Regions from separate parts of the Vibrio sp. R11-SG3-ISO3-SZ genome, predicted to be linked through region 2. Evidence: predicted binding sites of a transcription regulator. Region 2 holds the regulator's gene; each other region holds the start of a gene.

Evidence for each region. The regulator PurR, encoded in region 2, represses purine synthesis genes. The targets are predictions, from matches to a motif close to TNANGNAAACGTTTNCNTNA.
Region 1: a site for PurR is predicted at 3,554-3,573, ahead of purT (formate-dependent phosphoribosylglycinamide formyltransferase). Genes of this name have one in related genera too.
Region 3: a site for PurR is predicted at 3,499-3,518, ahead of purL (phosphoribosylformylglycinamidine synthase). Genes of this name have one in related genera too.
Region 4: a site for PurR is predicted at 3,919-3,938, ahead of AC6R1O_RS10630 (NCS2 family permease). Genes of this name have one in related genera too.

The regions. Positions count from the first base shown of each region.
Region 1 covers NZ_JCBDGX010000040.1:7,996-13,733, reverse strand. The annotation lists gene hutC (histidine utilization transcriptional repressor HutC) at 1-335, opposite strand, end outside; gene AC6R1O_RS05335 (nucleotidyltransferase family protein) at 488-1,261, opposite strand; gene AC6R1O_RS05330 (thiopurine S-methyltransferase) at 1,571-2,224, shown strand; gene purT (formate-dependent phosphoribosylglycinamide formyltransferase) at 2,323-3,498, opposite strand; gene AC6R1O_RS05320 (cyclic di-GMP phosphodiesterase) at 3,686-4,915, shown strand; gene cdd (cytidine deaminase) at 5,065-5,738, opposite strand, start outside.
Region 2 covers NZ_JCBDGX010000150.1:27,298-33,035, reverse strand. The annotation lists gene torR (two-component system response regulator TorR) at 1-413, opposite strand, end outside; gene torD (molecular chaperone TorD) at 652-1,359, shown strand; gene purR (HTH-type transcriptional repressor PurR) at 1,598-2,602, shown strand; cyclic di-GMP riboswitch class I at 2,778-2,886, shown strand; gene AC6R1O_RS17040 (TfoX/Sxy family DNA transformation protein) at 3,091-3,684, shown strand; gene AC6R1O_RS17035 (TVP38/TMEM64 family protein) at 3,890-4,582, shown strand; gene AC6R1O_RS17030 (putative signal transducing protein) at 4,579-4,890, shown strand; gene AC6R1O_RS17025 (alpha/beta fold hydrolase) at 4,913-5,713, opposite strand.
Region 3 covers NZ_JCBDGX010000077.1:61,976-67,713, forward strand. The annotation lists gene AC6R1O_RS09930 (AbgT family transporter) at 1-655, shown strand, start outside; gene tadA (tRNA adenosine(34) deaminase TadA) at 843-1,370, shown strand; gene AC6R1O_RS09940 (hypothetical protein) at 1,423-1,557, opposite strand; gene mltF (membrane-bound lytic murein transglycosylase MltF) at 1,746-3,287, opposite strand; gene purL (phosphoribosylformylglycinamidine synthase) at 3,660-5,738, shown strand, end outside.
Region 4 covers NZ_JCBDGX010000083.1:1,930-7,667, forward strand. The annotation lists gene crl (sigma factor-binding protein Crl) at 63-452, opposite strand; gene frsA (esterase FrsA) at 558-1,805, opposite strand; gene gpt (xanthine phosphoribosyltransferase) at 1,927-2,391, opposite strand; gene AC6R1O_RS10630 (NCS2 family permease) at 2,606-3,898, opposite strand; gene vcdP (small protein VcdP) at 4,354-4,518, opposite strand; gene AC6R1O_RS10640 (aminoacyl-histidine dipeptidase) at 4,889-5,738, shown strand, end outside.

The DNA of each region.
Region 1 (5,738 bases), on a different contig from region 2:
ACGCCGTCGGCCAATAACTCGACCTGCTTAATCACTTTACTGGAGTAGGCTTTGCCTCGCTGCGCGACCTCTTCTGCGATATTGCGAATATCAAGCAGCGGTGACTCCGCTTTCTCATCTGGCGCGCAAACAAACGTGCCCAATCGAGGTCGGCGCTGAAGTTTGCCCTCTGCGACCAGATCGCGAATCGCTTTGTTGACCGTCATACGGCTGACATTGAACTGCTTGGTTAACTCTAGCTCGGTGGTGATTTGGTGACCGACCGGCCAATGACCCGAGCTGATCTGTTGTTCGATGAAGTGTTTGATTTGTAGGTATAACGGTGATTGACTCATAAGCTCACTGATTTCAGAGGGACACGCCTTCCATTATTGACTATACAAAAGGGTAACCGATTGGCTGAATGCGTCAAGCAAGAGTGAGCAAGTTGTGAGGCAAACAGGGTCATGACCCTTGTTTGCCCATTAATGAGGAGAGCTGAACTTAATTAGGCAGCGCTAAGATGCGTAGTGAGGTAGGGGTGCCAAGCGTCTTGATACAGCGCTTTAGAGAGCTTGCGCATTTCATCGACCTTGGCCATTTCAATGTCATTAAGCGGGCGCGATTCTGCGGCGGCTTGACGCTCAATCAGCTGAATCTGCTCATAAATATCGTGCTCTGCACCATTTTTGACATCCGCAATGGCTTTGAGGTGCAGTTGCACCTCGGCAACCAACTGAGTTTTGGGCAACTGAACCAGAATATTCAAGTCACGATAGCCTGATGCTTGCGGGCTCTTAAAACGGTTCTTTACTTTGACTACCGTAGTTTCGCGCGCTAATGCTTCATAGGCGGACATCAAGCCATCAATATCGTGCGCCACTATGGTGGCTCTGGCAAGGTCGGTGATGCGATCCACTTGACCGTCGAGCTCATGGGCAATTTTCTCTTGTGCTCGCTGGCTTGATTTTACGCCAGCAAAGTAAGCGTCGGTGGAGGTTAACAGTGCGGTACTTTTACATAAGGTTTCGAGCTCCGCTTGCGCTTGGTGCGCTTTGCTGTAGAGCACGTCAAAATCTGAATAGGGTTGAGTGGGGGAGGCGTCGGTTGATTTAATGCCGTACAAACCGCTCAAGTTGTGTTTAAACGCTTTAGGGCTGACTTGGTTTTGCTTGGTACTGGGTCCTTCATCTCGGTCAGGGGCCATAGGGATGGCGGCAAACGCCGGGGCGCGGCTGAGCATTAACAGCATCAGTGCAGTGGTACGCAAGAATACGCTCATTCACTCTCCTTAGAATCGTAGTCGCTTAGAAAATGGAGGAAAAAGGAACCGCTAAGTGCTACGTGTCTGATTAAGATCTTGGGATGGAAATGGCCTTTCCAAGGTCCGCTATTCGATAAACGTTTGAATTATGATGTTGGTCTCAATTTCATTAACTTACCTTGGTTGGATTGCGCGTTTTTGCTTAAGTTCATCCGCAAGTTGTAACCAATTATGATCAGATTCCATCGCCGAGTGCCTTATCCCACCTACCACGAAGGCTGACTTTCCGTTAGGCTATGGCACGTCAGTCATCGAAAGAGAAAGAGAATGAAAGATCCTGAGTTTTGGCATGCCAAATGGGCATCCAATGAGATTGGTTTCCACTTGGAAGACGTGAATCCATTGCTGATTCAATACTGGCCAGCGACCAACCCCAGCGCAGATGAAAACGTATTTGTGCCGTTGTGTGGTAAATCAGAAGATTTGGTGTGGCTTGCCACCAAGCACAGTGACGTGCAAGGGGTGGAGCTGAGTAACATAGCAGTGCGCGCCTTTTTCGCTGAGCATTTTTATACGCCATTGGTGATTCCTCTCAATGGTCAGCATGAGCTGTTTCAATTCGATGAGCTCTCTATCTACACCGGAGACGTCTTTACCGCGCCCGTCAAACCGGTCGATTTGGTCTATGACCGCGCAGCCTTAGTGGCGCTGCCTGAAGAGATGCGTGTCGACTATGTGGCAAGAATTCAGTCGTTACTTAAACCCGGTGGGCGGATTTTACTGGTCACCTTAGATTATCCTCAATTGGAGATGACGGGCCCCCCATTTAGCGTGGCCGAGCAGGAAGTTCGTGCTCTGTATGAGGGGTATCAAGTGACCAAGCTCTATCGAGATGATGCCGACGAACGTCATCCAAAAATTGCGAAGCGCGGTTTGTCACGCTTTGCCGAAGAGGTCTATTTGATTCAGGCGCCATCATGAGGCGACGATCGGAACTCTGACAATCGGCGAAAATAAAAAACTCTGGCCATTACGGACCAGAGTTTTTTATTACTTAAATAGACATAGGAGTGAACCTATCAGTAAATCACCTTGATCTTACCGGCTGCGTCGACGGCGCTCTCGATGGCTTGCTCAATGGTGTCACGGCGTGTAATCGCAACGCCAAGACGGCGGCGACCGTTGATATCAGGTTTACCGAATAAACGCAGCTGGGTTTGAGGCGCGCTGAGTGCCTGTTGCATGCCTTCAAAACGAATGTCTTGTGAGGTGCCTTGACCTAACACGACGGCAGATGCGGCAGGGCCGTATTGAGTAATGCTGCTGATTGGCATGCCGGTAAACGCGCGGACATGCAGTGCGAACTCTGAACTGTCTTGTGACATCAAAGTGACCAGGCCGGTATCGTGTGGGCGCGGCGAAACTTCATTAAAAATCACCGTGTCGCCTTTGATAAAGAGTTCGACACCAAAAATGCCGTAGCCGCCTAATGCATCGACAACGCTTTGCGCCGCATGCTGCGCCGCTTTTAGCGCCTTATCCGACATGATTTGTGGCTGCCAAGACTCACGGTAATCGCCATCTTCTTGGCGATGCCCAATTGGGGCGCAGAAATGAACGCCGTCAACGGCGCGTACCGTCAGTAGGGTGATTTCGTAATCAAAATCAATAAAGCCTTCAACAATCACGCGACCTGCGCCAGTGCGGCCGCCATCTTGAGCGTATGCCCAGGCTTTTTCAATGTCTGCATCTGTCTTAATGACGCTTTGTCCTTTACCCGATGAGCTCATCACAGGCTTGCACACGCATGGCAGACCGACCGCCTCAATCGCTGCGGTGAATTCGTCATAGTTGTCGGCAAATCGGTATGGAGAGGTGGTCAGAGAGAGCGTTTCCGCGGCTAAGCGGCGAATGCCTTCACGGTTCATAGTCAACTGTGTGGCTTTCGCACTCGGCACGACATTGAGACCACGCGCTTCAAGCTCGACCAGCTTGTCGGTTGCGATCGCTTCAATTTCTGGCACGACATAGTGAGGTTGCTCTTTGTCGATGATGGCTTGCAGTGCGTCGCCGTCAAGCATGTCTAGTGTGTAACTGCGATGCGCGACTTGCATAGCAGGGGCATCTTCATAGCGGTCACACGCGATGACTTCTAAGCCCAGTCTCTGACACTCAATGGCGACTTCCTTACCCAGTTCACCTGAGCCGAGGAGAAGAACACGCGTTGCATTTTGACGAGTCGCTGTACCAAACATAATCAACCTTTTAGAGATGTAGAATTTGGCGCTGATCATACGAGGATAGATCTCAAAAGGCAAACGTTTGCGTCCATCTCAATTTTGTGACTTATATTAGGACTCTTGCATGTATTTGTTGGGTATGTAGCATAAATCAGAGTTATAATCTTAAAGTGACTTGTTGTAGAGTAATCATCAAATAAGAATGCAATACGATCCTAATAATTCCATCAAAATTCCAATCGACACTCTAACCGTCGGTATGTTTGTCACCGCACTGGAAGACAACAAAAAGGTGAACCTAGCAAATGCTGGGCGCGTGCCGTCAGAGCAAGCCGTCAATCAACTGATCAAAAATGGTATCCAATTCGCTTGGGTTGACGAAAGTTTGTCTGCTAAAGGTTGCACTTTTAAACCCGTGCAACAGCCATTCGATGACTCGCACAACATTTCGCCACCTGCGGCGGTAGAATCGGTGAAGACCGAGGCAGTTAAGCGTAAAGCCAAAAGCCGTTTTTCCATGCAGAAGAAAGCGAGCAATATTATTCGTGAAGCCAAAGGGCTCGCTCATCGCGTATTGACCCAAACTTTTGATGGTAAAACGGTCCATGTCGATGAGTTCGATGACTGGGCGGAAGATTTGATTGAATCGGCGCTGGTGGACTCCGATGCGCTGCAATGTGTTTCAGCGCTGCGCAACAAGGACGAGTACCTATTGGAGCATTCGGTCAATGTGGCCACCTTATTGGTGACCTTTGGTAAACATCTGCAATTACCAAGAGAGATGCTCAAAGAGATGGCGATCGGCGGCATTATTCATGATGTGGGCAAAGTGAAGGTGGATGATAAGGTGCTGCACAAACCGGCACGCTTAACACCGGAAGAATTTGAGCACATGAAGCTTCATCAAGTGTTTGCGAAAGATATGATCATGTCCGTGACTGGGCTCAGTGATGTGAGCCGTGATGTCTGTCTGATGCATCACGAAAAACTGGACGGCAACGGCTACCCGAACGGCCTTAAAGGGGATGAAATTCCACTGCACGGTCGCATGAGTTGCATTGTGGATATCTACGATGCCCTCACCGCGGATCGCGTCTACAAGCGCGGAATGAGCTCGGCAGAGGCGTTTAAAATTCTATTGAGCCTCACGCCCAATCACCTCGATCGTGACTTGGTGTATAAGTTCATCAACTGTATCGGTATGTACCCAGTGGGGGCGTTAGTCGAACTCAGTGATGGGCGAGTGGGCATCGTCTGGACATCCAATGAATCTGAGCCGTTGAAACCGGAAGTGAAGTGTTTTTACTCGCGTAAGAACAAGCATTATGTCGATGTGGCTTTTGTCGATCTCAAACGCAGTAGCGTCAAGATTGCCAAAGCGATTGCGCCAAGTCAGCTAGAAGTGGATGCGACGCCGTTCTTTGACGTTTGATGCCTCGATAGTGAGCCGCTACTTTTCGTTGTAGGCAGAATAGGTCTTCGCAGGCAACACTGTCACCGTAAACAGAAAAAGCGCCTTTTACTCACGTTATGTGGATAAAAGGCGCTTTTTTATCGAGCACAATTTGTCGGCGTTAAAGCTTAGATCGCAAGATAGGTCAGTGGAATATCTGGTCCCAATACTTCAAGGGTCGCTTGCGTGTCGGCCAGGTGGCTTATTCCGCCTTCGGCCATCTCTGCCAAGGCTGCAGATTCAATCTCGCTGAAGGATTTTCCGGCCATCAACAGTTGAATTAACGCGACTTGCAGTGGTGGCAAGCTTGGGTTGAACGCGGCGTTTTCAGCGTACGCACCGAGATAGGTCGAGCCATCGGTGGTTTTGAGTGCGACACCGCTCAGGTTGTGAGTGTAAGGTGAGTGGCTCATATTCAGCGCTTTCAGTGCTGCTTGTACCAACTCGTCACCCTCTTCACTGTGATAGCCGTGATTGACCTCAGACATCAAACCCGACTCAATGCCGAGATCGCTAGGGCCAAAGGCTTCTGGCAGATAGTCGTGCAGAGTCTTGCCTTCACGTTCAGGCAATTGAACCGTGAGTTCTTTTGCCGTCGACAGTTCATTCATAAACTGACGACAGTGGCCACAAGGGCTGTAGTTGATGGTGATGTCAGAAATGCCTTGCTCGCCTTTCATCCACGCGTGGCTGATGGCACATTGCTCGGCGTGTACCGTTTGACCGAGTTGCACACCGGCAATCTCAACGTTGGCACCGAAATATAAGCGACCCGTTAAGCCGCGCACAATCGCGCCCACGT
Region 2 (5,738 bases):
ACCACGCCGTCTTGCTGATCGCTGCCCGCGTTTTGCGCTCCCGCAGCCAGTGCGATGCGCCACAAGAGGTTCTTGACTCTGACGAGCAGTTCCCTAAGCTCAAATGGCTTAGTGACATAATCGTCCGCGCCCATTTCTAGACCAACAATCTTATCAATGCTGTCGGTACGCCCGGTCACCAAGATAATACCGATGTCCGATTGACTGCGCAGCTCACGCGTCAGCATCAAGCCATCTTCGCTGGGCAGATTGATATCCAGCATCACCAAATCGACCCGACTGCTACTGAGTACGTCGCGCATCTGCGCGCCATTCTCAGCTTGGCTCACCTGATACCCTTCGGTTTGAAAGTAGCCCGCCAATTTACGGCGAGTCACTTCATCATCTTCAACAACCAAAATGTGGTAGCTCATCGGCTCTACTCACTTATTCAAACACTGATTCAATGGCTTTATTCTATTCATAATTAGTCACAACTCCATCTTTGTCCTCTTTGGGAGGTGAAAAGTTGGCGATTCATTGATGCAAAGCAAGCTTTGCTGCCCTGTTCACAAATTGCCATATTTGACCATTTCTTCTCATAATCAGGTTGACCGCTGTTCATTTTTATCCGTTAGACTTAACGGCATCTGATTCAGTTGAGAGCCCATCATGCCAGAGACACCTAACGCCCAGATTTCCGACCCTTTATCTCCCGCCGAAAAAGAGCAGCGCGCCTTTGATGAGCAACGCGCCGAGCTCTACTGGTGGTTTTCGAGCGTGTTTGCCAAAGAGCTCTCAGAGCAAGAGCTGGCCCAATATCATTCGGTGGACACACGTACCTTTCTGACGGGACTTGCACAAACCCCTGAGCTTAACGTAGCCGCAGACAGGCTCATCGATGCATTGAACCGATTGCAAGACAGGCCAGATGCTCAGTTGGAACTATCAGCCGACTATTGCGACCTGTTTTTAAAATCCGACCGAGACAGCGCGTTGCCTTACGCCTCTGTCTACTTAGATGAATCCGGACTGCTCAATGGGGAGCCCGCCAAACAGATGGACACTCTGCTCCAACAACATGGCGTGGCCGTGCATTCAGGGCTCAATGAACCTTCTGATCATCTCGCGATAGAGTTGGATTTTTTAGGTAACCTGATTGTGCGCGGCGCTCATGCAGCAGAGCAGACGGCAGGCGACACGCATCTCGCCTACCAAGAGCAAGCCGATTTTATTGAGCAGCATCTACTCCCTTGGATTGAGAGGTTTGCCGAGCGCTGCCAGCGCCTCGACACATTCGGCTTCTATGCGGCGCTGTCGTCGCTATTGTGCGCGTTCATTCAATTGGATAAAGCCTACCTGCAAGGCGATAGCGATTAAGCCCATACAAAAGGTGTGGCGAGATCCCAAAGGCGGTTTTTTTATTTGCCCAAATCGACGTTGCGGACTACAATTCGGTCCGCAAACGATAAAACTAATAAATACAAACCGCTTTTTGAGGGCGGTTTTTGTGTTTCTGATACTTTCTGTCTACATACTCTAAACTTTGTATAGACTTTACTTTTATAGACTTAACTTTTCATAGAATAGTAGGCAGTCATCGACAGGACAAAACCATATGGCCACGATTAAAGACGTCGCTCGCTTAGCGGGTGTCTCGACCACCACTGTATCCCATGTGATCAACAAAACACGCTTTGTCGCTGAAGCCACGCAAGAAAAAGTGATGGAAGCGGTTCAAGAGTTGAACTATGCCCCAAGTGCCGTTGCACGCAGCCTGAAATGTAACTCGACACGCACAATAGGCATGCTGGTTACTCAATCGACCAACCTTTTCTTCTCGGAAGTGATCGACGGGGTTGAGAGCTACTGCTACCGTCAAGGCTACACCTTGATCTTGTGTAACACTGGCGGCATCTACGAGAAACAACGTGACTACATTCGCATGCTGGCGGAAAAGCGCGTCGATGGCATCTTAGTGATGTGTTCAGATTTGACCGAAGAGTTGAGCGAAATGCTTGACCGTCATAAAGACATCCCTAAGGTGGTGATGGATTGGGGCCCGGAAAGCTCACAAGCCGATAAAATCATCGACAACTCGGAAGAAGGCGGCTACCTCGCAACAAAATACCTGATTGATCACGGCCACAAGCGCATTGCTTGCTTGAGTGGGCATTTTGAAAAAGCGGCCTGCCAAGAGCGCATCCAAGGCTTTAAGCGCGCAATGAACGAGTCGGGTTTGAGCGTCAACGAAGATTGGATCTTAGAAGGTAACTTTGAGTGCGATACCGCCGTGCTTGCCGCGGACAAAATCGTCGCCATGGACGAAAAGCCAACCGCAGTATTCTGTTTCAACGATACGATGGCGCTCGGTTTGATGAGCCGTTTACAGCAAAAAGGCATTCGTATTCCAGAAGACATGTCGGTCATTGGTTATGACAACATTGAGCTAGCCGAGTACTTTTCACCACCGCTAACGACGGTTCACCAGCCGAAGCGCCGTGTGGGTAAAAACGCATTTGAGATTTTGCTCGAACGTATTAAAGACAAAGAGCATGAAAAACGTATTTTTGAAATGCACCCAGAAATCGTCGAGCGCGATACCGTGGCGACGGTGAAATAGACCAACGAACAAGTTCAGCACATCACATCGACTAGCCCAGCGAGAATACTTCTCATCCGCTGGGCTTTATTCTCTCGGTAACACCCCTCTATTTTATGAACTAAGATCACATTTAACCCATCAAAACGTGATGTTTAGCCCATAAATTATTTATGCTTATTATGTTCGACGAATGCCACGAACAGGGCAAACCATTTCGAAAGGATGGGACGCAAAGCTTCCGGCCTGTTGCAGCCACTCAACGATATCAACGTTGATGACTGCTTGGTAGCGGGGTTGCCGATGGCAAATGTGCACTTCGTAATTCTTTATCAAAAGCAAAGAATACAATGACTTAAACGTTGCGCGCGCATTATGCGCTCACACCGTGAGTAGGATTATTCTTTTATGAGCCAGAATGACACCCTACTGACACAAAACCTGCATATTTTTGCTAATCTCTCGGACCTGAATTTGGTGGCGTATTGTAATACACCGAGAATAACAGCATGGATAAACCAATTTTAAAAGACTCAATGCGATTGTTTGAACCATTGGGCAAGATCAAGTCTCGCTCAATGTTTGGTGGATTCGGAATCTTCGCTGATGACATCATGTTTGCCCTCGTGGTAAATGACAAACTTCACATACGCGCCGACGACTCGTTGGCCCAACTGTTTAATGCTCAGGGACTCGAGCCATACGTGTATAAAAAACGTGGTTTCCCTGTGGTCACCAAATACTATGCCCTTGGCCATGACTGGGATCAGGATGTCGCTCAGACTATTGCGATGGCAAACACTGCACTAGAGGCGGCCAACAAAGACAAGCAGCGTCAAACCAACGCCAAACCAACGCGCCTGAAAGATCTGCCGAACTTGCGTCTAGCGACCGAGCGAATGCTCAAGAAAGCGGGTATCGACAGTGTCTCCCGTTTGGAGCAGACGGGCGCAGTGGAAGCGTATAAAGCGATTCGTTCCACACACTCTGCCGACGTCAGCATCGACCTGCTGTGGGCACTTGAGGGGGCAATTAAAGGCACGCACTGGTCTGTGGTCCCTCAAGCAAGACGCGACGAGCTCCTGAATCAGCTGCAAAGCTAGTCAGCGATAGCGTTCAGTAATTCCAATCCCCGTCTCAAGCCAGCCCACACCGCTGGCTTGAGACGTTTTTAGCCGATGCTTTTCTAGCGTTTCCATTCCTTCGTCATAGAATCCAACGTATTTTTCCCTTTAGGGCGAAATTTTTTACTGGCTTTTTGGTTCATATCTAACAATGATCAATGATGATGTTTTCAAAGGGATCCATATGAACAAGAAACTGCTTTTAGGTATTGGTTTGCTCGCTCTGATTGTGTTTTTAGGCGCAAACTTTGGTCAATACCTGACACTTGATAACGCCAAAGCCCAGCAGCAAGCGCTGGCTGAAATCATTGACGCCCACTTTGCCCTCGCCGCGCTGAGTTACTTCTTCGCCTATGTCGCTATCACCGCCTTCTCGATCCCTGGAGCGGCCGTTGTCACCTTGCTTGGCGCTGCGCTGTTTGGCTTTTGGACCAGTTTATTGCTCGTTTCTTTTGCCAGTACTATAGGTGCCACATTGGCGTTTTTAAGCAGCCGCTTTCTACTCAAAGAGTGGGTACAAAGCAAGTTTGGCGATAAGCTCGCGACAATTAATCAAGGGGTCGAAAAAGATGGTGCGTTTTATCTCTTCTCACTGCGCCTTATCCCGGTATTCCCATTCTTTTTGATCAACCTCTTGATGGGTCTTACGCCCATCACCATCGCGCGCTTCTATCTGGTCAGTCAACTGGGTATGTTGCCGGGCACGGCCGTCTACCTCAACGCCGGGACCCAGCTAGCGCAAATCGACAGTTTGTCAGGCATCGTCTCTCCAACAGTACTCGCCTCTTTTGCGTTGCTCGGGGTATTCCCAATCATTGCCAAATGGGTAATGGCCAAGCTCAAAGCGACACCGCAATCCAATGGGCAAGCGTCTTGAAAATTTTTATTGCTACAACCCCACCACAAGCACACATCGTGTGTGAAATGTTACGCAGCGAAGGAATAGCCTGTGAGGTGAGAGGTGAAGGTTTGTTCGGCTTGCAAGGAGAGATTCCGTTTGGCGAAGAGGCCAGCCCGTACGTTTGGTTAACTCGTCCAGAACAGAAGCAGACGGCACTCGCGCTAATTGATGACTTCCAACAAGACGCTCCCGACAACATGGTTTGGGTTTGCCCGACTTGCCAAGAAGAAAATGACGGCCATTTTCAGTTATGTTGGCAGTGCGAGCACACCAAACCAGTATGAGTGTGTGGGGAGCTAGCCGAAATTAAGCAGTGAGGTGTTGCTGAATGAAGGCGATGGAGTGATCGTTAAACTCATCTGGGCGCTCAACATTACACACATGGCCACAGTCAGGAATTTCATGCAGCTCACTGAGCGTATGTGCTGAGACCATCTCTTTCACAGGGGTGATGAACATGTAGTCTTTTTCACCCATCAGATAGAGCGTAGGGATAGGTAACTCGCGGTCTTTGAAGTAGCGCATCAGAGGGTTCACCTCTGCGGTCAAAATAAACCAACGCTTGAACTCCTTTTGGCACAACTTCTTCGCTTCGCGGATAAACATATGTCGCGACTCTTTTTGTGCTCGCTGCGGCATCACAATGTAGGCAAACAGTCGATAGAGCCACATGTAGGGCACAATGTGTTTACACAGATTGCCCAACTTCACCAGTACTTGAGAGCGTGTGTTGAGTCGTGTGACGGCGCCACCTAACACCATGGTTTTTACGCGCCCAGTCGCTAGCTCCGCTAAGTTACGGACGATGATGGTTCCAAGCGACATGCCGACAAAATGTGCCGACTGAATCTTTAGGTGATCGAGCACTTTTAAGATGTCTAATGTGACCTCTTTAAAGGTGTAGCGATTGGCAATGATCTCCTTAATCAGCTGGTTCGATTTTCCATGGCCGCGCAAATCAATCAGCAGCAAATTAAAATGCTGCTTGTAGGCTTTGATCTGTTTAAACCAAATCGATGAGCTGCCGCCTGCGCCATGCACAAAGACCACCCACTCATCGCTAGTGGGGTGTTTAAAAGTCTTATGGAATAGCAAGCTTTGAGTCATAGTCGAAAAATAACCGTTATCGTCA
Region 3 (5,738 bases), on a different contig from region 2:
AATTACTGCGTTCTCAGCGCCGCTGATGAAGTCTATCGTGCCACTGATCTTTATTTTGTTTATCATCCCTGGTTACGTTTACGGTAAGGTTGCCGGTACGTTTAAGACCAGTAACGACGTTATTAAAGCGATGTCCGACACCATGGCGACCATGGGCGCGTACATTGTGATGTCGTTCTTCTGTGCTCAATTCCTTTCTGCTTTCGCACAATCGAACATCGGTACTATGTTGGCGTTGTACGGTGCAGAAGGCCTGAAAGCGATGAACCTGCCGGGTGAAGCGACCATTATTGGTATGATTCTACTGACAGCCGCTGTGAACTTGTTGATTGGCTCTGCGTCGGCGAAATGGGCATTGATTGGTCCAATTCTTGTGCCAATGTTGATGGCTGTAGGCATCTCTCCTGAGCTGTCTCAAGCGGCGTACCGTGTTGGTGACTCAGTGTCTAACATCATTTCACCGTTGATGGTCTTCTTCCCATTGGTGGTGGTGTACTGTCAACGCTACGTGAAGTCGACGGGTATCGGTACTCTAGCATCGTTGATGATGCCATTCTCGATTGCGATGCTGATTGGCTGGTCTATCTTCTTGCTAGCGTACTGGGCTGTTGGCATTCCTCTTGGTATTCAAGCGCCTTACACTTACGTGATGTAAGCGCGGCGACTTGGTCTCACTATAAGCCAAGTCTCCTAAATTAAATATTTACGCCAGCGATCCCGCTGGCGTATTCTTTTCCACAACCCACAACCCACAACCCACAACCCACAACCCACAACCCACTTCCCATTTCACCCACAAACCACTAGGATCAAGCCTCTTCATCACTATCGAGGATTCTCCATTGTCTACCGACACATTTACCCCCCAAGATGAACACTTTATGCGTCTTGCGATGGAACAAGCCAAACTGGCTGAACAGCAAGGTGAAGTCCCCGTTGGCGCGGTGCTGGTCAAGGAGGGGAAGGTTATCGCGACAGGATGGAATCAGTCGATTGGTCAACACGATGCAACCGCACATGCGGAGATTCAAGTGTTGCGCCAAGCAGGGCAACAGCTTGGCAACTACCGCTTATTAGACACCACGTTATATGTCACGCTAGAGCCTTGCCCTATGTGTGCAGGAGCCCTGCTTCACAGCCGCGTTAAACGGATTGTGTTTGGCGCACCGGACTTAAAAGCGGGGGCTGCAGGTACGGTATTAAACTTGTTTGAACATCAAGCAGCGTACCATTACGCAGACGTCGAGCATGGATTGTTGGAGTCGGAGTGCCGAGAGCAGCTTCAGGCCTTTTTTCGCCGACGTAGAAAAGAGAAAAAAGCGGCCAAGCGAGCGTTAAAACATGACGATGCGTCAGAGTCGATGGAGTAGGTGGGGGAGTTTTTAAGCAAACATCTTAAGTAAGATGTTTGCTCTGTAGGGTTTATGCACAAATGAGTTGCATAAATGCACGGTGACGTGCGATGACTTTCTTCTTGTTGTTGCTGATCATTCGCTTTCGGCGATTCGCTGATACAGTCTTGTTAAGGCGTTTTGACTGCAGTTTACGTCGACGCATAAAACAACCTCCTAGCTAATGTTAACGACAGACACTCATGTGTCACCTAAGGATACTTTGTCCTAGGTGTCGATTCTTATAACCGTCCAATGTTACCGTTTTAAGAATGTTACGTGAGTGATTAGGCACAGGATAGAAATGGGCTTAGCGCGCGAGAGTTCGCGACGCTAAGCTCTGTGCTCGGCTTATTATTGATCGAGATGGCTGTCAGCGGAAGAGGCGCTTTCGATTTCTTGTTCGATGACGGCCTCGCCTTCCGGCTCTTCTTCATCTGGCAGTTCGATCACCACCAGATCGTCAACGGTCAAGTCCTCAATGCTGGACTCCTTCTGTTCAACGTGACCAATAATGCTCTGATAGTAGCGACGAATATTCTCCACATAGTTGCGTGCTTCATCACCTCGCGCGTAGCCATAGCGAGTGGTACTGTAGTATTTCTTAAGGCGAAGCAGGGGCAGTCTGTCTTTGACATCTGACCAGGCATCGGGATTACCGCCTTGTTTTTTCGTCAGGCGGCGGGCGTCCATTACATGACCATAGCCGACATTGTACGACGCCAACGCAAACCAAATTTTCTCGTGGCTTTCGATGGTGTCTGGAATGCGCGCCACCATGCGCCGCAAGTACTCAACACCACCTCTGACCGATTGCTCGGGATCGAGTCGGTTGGTCACACCTACACTTTTGGCCGTCGGCAGCGTCAGCATCATCATGCCACGAACCCCAGTTGGTGATTTAGCGCGAGGGTTCCAGTGTGATTCTTGATAAGCCAGTGCTGCGACCAATCGCCAATCAAATTCATCGGAGTATTTCTTAAACAGTGGCGACCACGTCGGTAGCGTGGAATCCAACGCGCGGATAAAGGCGCGGGTATCGACGTAATCAAAGCTGTCGATATGGCCGATGTATTTCTCTTCCAGTGAGGCGAGATGCCCGGATTGTTGTAGATGACCAAAGAACTCGATCAGCAAGGCGTAGAGGCTTTCGTCTTGGCTGCGTCGTAAGAACCAGGAGATGGGCTGATCTTCGGTCAGCTCAAACGCCAGTGCCACATCGGGATAAATCCGCTGTGATAGCGAGATCTCGACCGAGTCTGCGACGGTAAATAGCAGTTCACCATCAGAGACTTGCTTGAGCAGGTCATTGACATCGACATTGGCGTCGACCTTATAGGTAAACTCCGGGTAGTCGATTTGAATCTCTCCTAACGTCGTATTGAAGTGAGAGTCACTGACAATACTTAAAACGGGCTTGCCGTCGTTCTCTTCAATGAGCTCGGCCTGTCGCTCAATCAACTGCTCTAGATTTCGTGGTCGCCACTGCCCTTTGCGATACACCAGTTGTTGACTGACGTAATAATAGGCGGGGGCAGGGCGAAATCGGCTCATGCGCTCAGGTGATTGACTGAGGCCCGCCGCGATAATATCGATCTCACCCTTTTCCAGCGCTGGGTAGAGGCTCGAAATGCGATAGGCCGGTTTCATTTCCAATTGCACACCAAGCTCGTTGGCAAATTCACGGGCGATTTCGTAATCAAGGCCTGCCGGGCCATCAGGACCAATATAATAGGAGAGCTGGTTATTGAGGGTGCCAACGCGAAGCACTCCACGTTCGCGAATTTGGTCTAATTCGCTTTTCGGCTTAGATTCAATTTGGCATCCCGTCAAAAAAAGCGCAGAAAAAAGCAGCGCGCACAAGGCTTTCAGCGGGCTAAAGTCATACTTGTTCATTAAAGAGAGTCTCATACTTCCAGTAGGGCATTTATATCAAAGTGTCATCACAAGGCAAGAAACTATCGACGGCGAAGCCGCAGAGTTCAAAAAATCATCATGTTCACCGGCCATGATGGCTCATGCTCTTCCGTACAGGGTGAGCTTGTGGACGGGACAGGAAAGAAAGGCTTTGCGGCGATTGTGCTGGCGGTATGCCGATGAAAAAAAATGACGCAAACGGTTGCGTTTGGTGTTACATCACAAAACCAATTGCTATATAATGCGCTCGCAAACGCAGAGGTGCGATTGGCATAGGTTTGAACTGTTTTTTATAACGTATTGAATTTATTCCAATATCATCTTAATCAATTGCATAAGAGACCTAAGCACATGAGAATTTTGCGTGGCTCCCCAGCTCTTTCTGAGTTTCGTGTTAACAAACTAGTAGAACTTTGTCGTGAACAAGACCTGCCTGTGACAGGTATTTACGCTGAGTTTATGCACTTTGCTGACCTTACCGCAGATCTGTCTGACGCTGAACTAGCAAAGCTAGAAAAGTTGTTGACCTACGGCCCAACGATCGAAGAGCACGCACCTGAAGGTCTTTTGTTGCTTGTGACTCCTCGTCCGGGCACCATCTCTCCTTGGTCTTCTAAATCCACCGACATTGCCCATAACTGTGGCCTTTCAAGCGTTAAGCGTCTAGAGCGTGGTACGGCATACTACATTGAATCATCGGTGGCGTTAAACGACGCACAAGTGGATGCGGTGAAAGCACTCATCCATGACCGCATGATGGAATCCGTATTTACTCAGCTTGATGCTGCCTCTGCACTGTTTAGCGTTGCTGAACCTAAGCCTGTTGCTCACGTTGATATTCTTGCGGGCGGTCGTCTTGCGCTTGAAGAGGCAAACGTTTCCTTGGGCTTGGCACTGGCGGAAGATGAAATTGACTACCTAGTAGAAAACTTCACTAAACTGGGTCGCAACCCGAACGACATCGAACTGATGATGTTTGCTCAAGCAAACTCAGAGCACTGTCGTCATAAAATCTTTAACGCAGACTGGACGATCGACGGTGTTGATCAAGAGAAGTCGCTGTTTAAGATGATCAAGAACACATTTGAAACGACACCTGATCATGTTTTGTCTGCTTACAAAGATAACGCAGCAGTCATGACGGGTTCAAAAGTAGGTCGTTTCTTCCCAGAACCTGATACTCGTCAATACACCTACCACCACGAAGACGCGCACATCCTAATGAAGGTTGAGACGCACAACCACCCAACCGCTATCTCGCCTTGGCCAGGTGCGTCTACCGGTTCTGGTGGTGAGATTCGTGACGAAGGTGCAACGGGTATTGGCGGCAAGCCTAAAGCCGGTCTGGTTGGTTTTACTACCTCTAACCTACGTATTCCAGGTTTTGAACAGCCATGGGAAACCGATTTTGGTAAGCCAGGTCGTATCGTTAACGCCCTTGATATCATGCTAGAAGGCCCTCTAGGTGGCGCGGCGTTCAACAACGAATTTGGTCGTCCAAACCTACTGGGTTACTTCCGTACTTACGAAGAGAAAGTGACCTCTCATGCGGGTGAAGAGATCCGTGGTTACCACAAGCCAATCATGATTGCTGGTGGTATGGGTAATATCCGTGACGAGCACGTTCAGAAGAAAGAGATCCCTGTGGGTGCAAAACTCATCGTACTGGGTGGTCCTGCGATGAACATTGGTCTTGGCGGTGGTGCGGCCTCTTCAATGGCGTCAGGTCAGTCTGCGGAAGATCTTGACTTTGCTTCTGTACAGCGTGAAAACCCAGAGATGGAGCGTCGTTGTCAGGAAGTGATCGACCGTTGTTGGCAGCTTGGTGAGAGCAACCCAATCGCGTTTATCCACGATGTGGGTGCAGGCGGTATCTCAAATGCACTACCAGAGCTGTGTGATGATGGCGAACGTGGTGGTTTATTCCAGCTACGCGACGTACCAAACGACGAGCTGAGCATGAGCCCACTTGAGATCTGGTGTAACGAATCTCAAGAGCGTTACGTAATGGCAGTGGCGCCAGAGAATATGGAAGTATTCGATGCCATCTGTAAGCGTGAACGTGCGCCTTACGCGGTGGTCGGTGTGGCTACTGAAGAGCGTCATCTAACACTAGAAGATTCTCACTTCGACAACACGCCAATCGATATGCCAATGGACATCTTGTTGGGTAAAACGCCGAAGATGCACCGTGATGCGAAAACACTTAAAGTCGATAGCCCAGCGATTGAACGCGATGGCATCGAAATTAACGAAGCGGTTGATCGCGTTCTACGCCTACCAACAGTGGCAGAGAAAACCTTCCTGATCACTATCGGTGACCGCTCGGTAACTGGTCTTGTTGCGCGTGACCAGATGGTTGGTCCTTGGCAGGTTCCAGTGGCAAACTGCGCGGTAACCGCAGCAAGCTACGACTCTTACCACGGTGAA
Region 4 (5,738 bases), on a different contig from region 2:
CACAAGTAGAAAAGGCGCGATAACGCGCCTTTTTACTAGGATTCAATGTCAATCAATGAAATTTAGACAAATTCGACCGATTGCTGATGCATTTTTACTTCGAGATCAAACTCCGTTGACAAGGTTTCAATCAATTTTTGATGAAACGCTTCTTGGGTTTTGGTGACCTCTTCCACGGCCTTTTTCGGCAAGGGGTCGTCTCGCCATTCACCACTGACATCATAAAGGCCAGTACGGTAACGCGCTTCGTAATAGCCGTCGACTAAGCTAAGCTCAAGCCACCAGCCCCAAAACTCGCGCTTTTCAGGGGATTTCTTGTCGTTGACACACACAGACAGGCAATCAAATAGATACGCCCCTTCCGAACTCTGTACTTCTCGCAGATAGGGACCAATAGCACGCAGTGTGGTTAACAAGCGAAAATGCGTCGGGGTCTTTTTTTCTCCAGTCATAGTGAATCTCCATATTCATTATTATCTGTTGGCTGGAACACGGTGTGACGGACACTTTAGATGCGGTACGTCATTACTTTAGTGTCGTCTAAAAAACCCACAATGTCATCTAATTAGCTCATCTTCTAGCCACTTGATCGCTAAATCGAGGGATTGCTCATATCCTTGTGTAATTGTCTTAGCACTGATTTGCTTCGCTTTGCCGTATTGGCTGTACAAGGCGACTAATCGGTTGTCACTAAAGGGAGAAACAGGATCTCGCTCTAAGTTCATCGCCAAAATAGGCACCTTGGTTTTACGCCCACCTAAGATACCTTGCACCTTCAACGACCATGCCATCAGTTGAATCGCCAGACTGTTGATATCGACAATATTCTTCCCAATGCGCGATGCCAACACGTCCAGATACATCTTGGGCATCTGCTTGATTTTATCCGGAGACGATAAGATGTCATGAATCGGCGCCCCTAGCGTCACGCACGCCTTGATCTTCTCTTGCTCCATAAATGACAAACGCACCATGGCATTGCCACCAAAACGAAACCCGATCAACCCCACTCGGTGATGATCAACCCAAGGAATATCAACCAATTGATTGAGCACAGCCTGATGCAGACAAGAGCTATCATGCGTCAGATTCCAATGGGTGTTGTGACCCATAGACGGCAAATCGATAGTGAGCATCGCGATGCCTTTTTTGGCTAGATGATCGCGAAATAGACGCCACATATCCGTTTGTAGACTATCGAGACCCGCGCTCACCATCACCACAGGTTGTGGCTCATCAGTGCGAGTTAAGTGAAGGTGGGCGACGATTTTTTTATTTTGATGCGGGATCTCTAGCCGTTTGATGGTGTACTTAGTCTGTTTCGCTGCTTCCTCATAAGCATTGCCCGCCAACACTTGCGCCTGAGCGGCGAGCGTATCGTTTTTGAGGTGCGGATAACCAGCGATACTGTAACAAAGGGAGGCGTTAAAGAGCTCATCAGCCGCTTCTTCACCTTTGAGTTGTTGCGCGCGCTTTTGATGCAGCATACCCAACTTTGTCCACTCGAAGTTCCAGTTCCCGCTGTGATAGCCCATCACAGTATCTAGCCACTCATCGTGGGTACGCGAATGCTTTGAGGAGGCCATCGCCGCTAATACGCCTTCGATTTCGATAGGTTGTAGACCTTGCCATGTCCATTGCAGGCGGCGTAAGTTGCGATACCATTTGTAGCCGTCTTCGACACGTTTTTCATCCAGCAGCGCCTGACTTGATGGCATGTAGGCAATCAACTCCGACGTCTCTTTGGCTTTTTTATCTTTGGCAAACAGCGTCTCAGACAGGTTTTTGCTTACTTCTTCCGACATCACATTACTCGTGTATTCGTTCGATTCTTTCATAGTAATAAAAAAAATGACCCAAGAAAGGGTCATTTATCAAGATTCTTTATTGAAATCGCCAATGCATTCACCCAAGAGTGAAAAAGCACTACTTTTGCTTGCGATTGATCGGTTCGATGTATTGAATCGCCATATCCCATGGTTGCTCAATCCAAGTCTCTTGAGCGATATCAACCACGTAGTCATCTAAAAGCTCAGCGCCCGATGGTTTCGCGCACACGGCGATCAATTTCGCTTTCGGGTACAAGTCACGTAGTTTGCGTGCTGTGTCACCACTGTCGACCAGGTCTTCAACGATAAGGTAACCTTCACCGTCACCTTCAGGTGCTTTCAATACGCTCATATCACGTTGGTGATCGTGATCATAGCTTGAAATACAGATGGTATCCACGTAACGAATGCCGAGTTCACGCGCTAAAATAGCGCCCGGTACTAAACCGCCACGGCTTACAGCCCAAATCCCTTTCCATTGCTCGGCAGGCATCTGCTTTTCTGCAAGTTCACGACAGTACGCGTGCATCTGATCCCAAGTGATGATGAATTTTTTACTCATTGTAATAACCTAATAGTTTTGTCCAATCGGCATCCCCTGAAAAACAAGCTAAGTTGATACAACCTACAGCTTGATGCACCAGGCCAAATAGGGGAAAAGCTACGCAAACGATTATTTTACCGGAAGCGGGGGCCAATACCAATGGCGAATTATATTCTCTATAAAACAACGCCACAGCGAAAGCGCTGTGGCGTTGTTGATTCAATGTTTGTGATTAACCAGCGAAGACGTACTTCAGTAAGAAGACTGCCGACAGTACCCAAACGCTCACAGACACGTCGCGTCCTTTACCACTCAGTAACTTAATTGCAGCGTAAGAGATAAAGCCCAGTGCAATACCTTCTGCGATTGAGTAAGTCAGTGGCATCAGCAGACACGTCACCACAACCGGCGCCGCTTCTGTTAGATCACGCCAATCGATGCTGACCAAGCCAGACATCATTAGAATCGCTACGTAGAACAGTGCGCCAGCGGTCGCGTATGGAGGAATCATGCCAGCCAAAGGCGAGAAGAACAGTGCCAACAAGAACAGCACGCCAACAACCACCGCCGTTAAACCAGTACGACCGCCTGCCGCAACCCCTGCCGTAGACTCTACGTAAGACGTGGTGCTTGAGGTACCGAGTACCGCGCCCATTGACGTTGCTGTTGAGTCCGCCAATAGTGCTTTGTTCAAACGTGGTAGTTTACCGTCTTCTTTGATGAAGTTCGCCTTAGTTGCAACACCCACCAGCGTACCCGCCGTATCAAAGAGATCAACAAACAAGAAAGCAAAGACCACTGAGATCATGCCCACTTCAAACACGTCTGCAATGTTCATTTCCATAAAGGTCGGCGCAATGCTTGGTGGTGTCGACATCACTCCGCCCCACTGCACATCACCTACCAATAGACCAAGTGCGGTGATAATAAGGATCGCGATCATCACAGCGCCACGAACGCCGCGGTACACCAAACCGATGGTCAAGAAAAAGCCCAAGGCGGCCAAGGCTGGCGCTAGGTTTGTGATGTGGCCCAAGCCGACCAAGGTCGCTGGATTATCAACGACGATGCCTGAGTTTTGTAGGCCGATAAACGCAAGGAATAGACCAATACCCGCAGAGATACCCGTGCGCAGCGACAATGGGATGGAGTTGATGATCCACTCACGGATTTTGAATACCGAAAGCGCCATGAAGATCAAACCAGAGATAAACACCGCACCGAGCGCGACTTGCCATGAGTGGCCCATACCCAAAACAACGCCATAAGTGAAAAACGCGTTGAGGCCCATACCTGGCGCCAATGCAATCGGGTAGTTAGCGACAAAGCCCATGATAAAACAGCCAATCGCAGCGGCTAAACAGGTCGCAACAAAGACAGCGCCCTTGTCCATCCCTGCATCGGCCAGCATAGCTGGGTTGACAAAAATGATGTAAGCCATTGTCAGGAATGTGGTCACACCGGCAATGATCTCAGTTTTGACATTCGTGCCATTTTCACTGAGTTTGAACAGTTTTTCGAACATGATCGAATCCTAAAAGGGTAAAAAGTAAACGGTTGCGTAATCGATTGGCGGAATTATAAAGTCATCAAATAGTAAATTCCAGATAGAATTATGACTCTAATCAATATTTCGGGTTGTAAATGGGCAACCTATCGCTATAAAAGAGCCACAAACAAAACAAAAACAAATAAAATTCATAAAGATAGAAAGAAAAGACATCATCATTCAGACGGTGAACTTTTGTACCATGTTGTAAACTTTCAAATCCAGAACGGCAGTTTGTAACCTGAGTAACACGTGCTTATGTGCATAATATGCAGAGAATGGCATTAATAAGGAGAAATCGGTGAGTTGGCGGATAAAAAAACGCCACTCAAAATGAGTGGCGGTTGAATCATGTCAGCGAAAACGGCGCTGCAAATATATTCCAATATTAGGGGGTGAACATAACGTTCGAGATAAACAAGCTTTCAGTGTTAGTAACCAAAGCTAGTGGGGTAAGTAAAGCTTCCTGTATAAACAGATTTGTTTAGCCAGAACGCTGCACTTGGTAAACCTTTCATAACATCACCTTCTAAATCAATTAAACACATTACAATGATTGATTTCTCAGTTCCTTGGAGGCGATAACTCGGACTCATCCTTTGAGCGTTTTTACTTCGCTGCCGAAGTGGTTACAAATATACCTTATAGAAATTAAATTACAACACCCCGAGTGATAAAAGTCACAAAAAAGTGCAATTACTGATTCAAATCAAAACACAGCTGTAATTTAATTACATAAAAATCACTAGAATCTAAGTTAATCTGTCAGATTGATAATCATATCATTGAATATCGCGTCGATAGAGGGGTAGGCACTTTTCGCTGCAGTTTGCATCAACTCACTTGGGTATCGATCTTGAGAGTGCTATTCTGACCAACATCAAATCGGCAAGTTTGGATGTTTGTGCTACTCATCATTTGGTGCATAAGACAATATTTGCCATCTCTCATTATAAGGAGTTATCCGTGTCTGAGTTCCATTCTGAAATTAGCAGCTTGTCACCAGCGCCTTTGTGGCAGTTTTTCGACAAGATTTGCTCCATTCCTCACCCATCGAAACACGAAGAAGCCCTAGCGCAAATGATCATTGATTGGGCGACCGATCAAGGCCTAGAAGTCAAACGCGATCCAACCGGCAACGTCTTCATCAAAAAACCGGCGACCAAAGGGATGGAGAATAAAAAAGGTGTGGTTCTGCAGGCTCACATTGATATGGTGCCGCAGAAAAACGAAGACACGGATCATGATTTTACCCAAGACCCGATCCAACCTTATATTGATGGTGAGTGGGTCACCGCCAAAGGCACAACCTTGGGTGCGGACAACGGCATTGGTATGGCGTCTTGTCTCGCGGTATTGGCGTCCAATGACATTAAACACGGGCCACTAGAAGTGCTGCTGACGATTGATGAAGAAGCAGGCATGACTGGCGCATTTGGTCTTGAAGCGGGTTGGTTAGAAGGCGACATTCTGCTTAATACCGATTCTGAGCAAGAGGGTGAAGTGTACATGGGTTGTGCCGGTGGTATCGACGGTGAAATGACGTTCGAGATCCAACGCGAAGCTCTGCCCGCGGGCTATGTGACCCGACAGCTTATTCTTAAAGGCTTAAAAGGCGGACACTCAGGCTGTGATATCCACACTGGACGCGGGAATGCCAACAAACTCCTCGCTCGATTCCTAGCAGGTCACGCAAGCGAACTGGATTTGCGCCTGATTGAATTCCGTGGTGGTAGCCTGCGCAATGCAATTCCACGCGAAGCGTTTGTTACGGTCGCCGTCCCTGCTGAAAACGAAGCTAAGCTTGCCGAGCTTT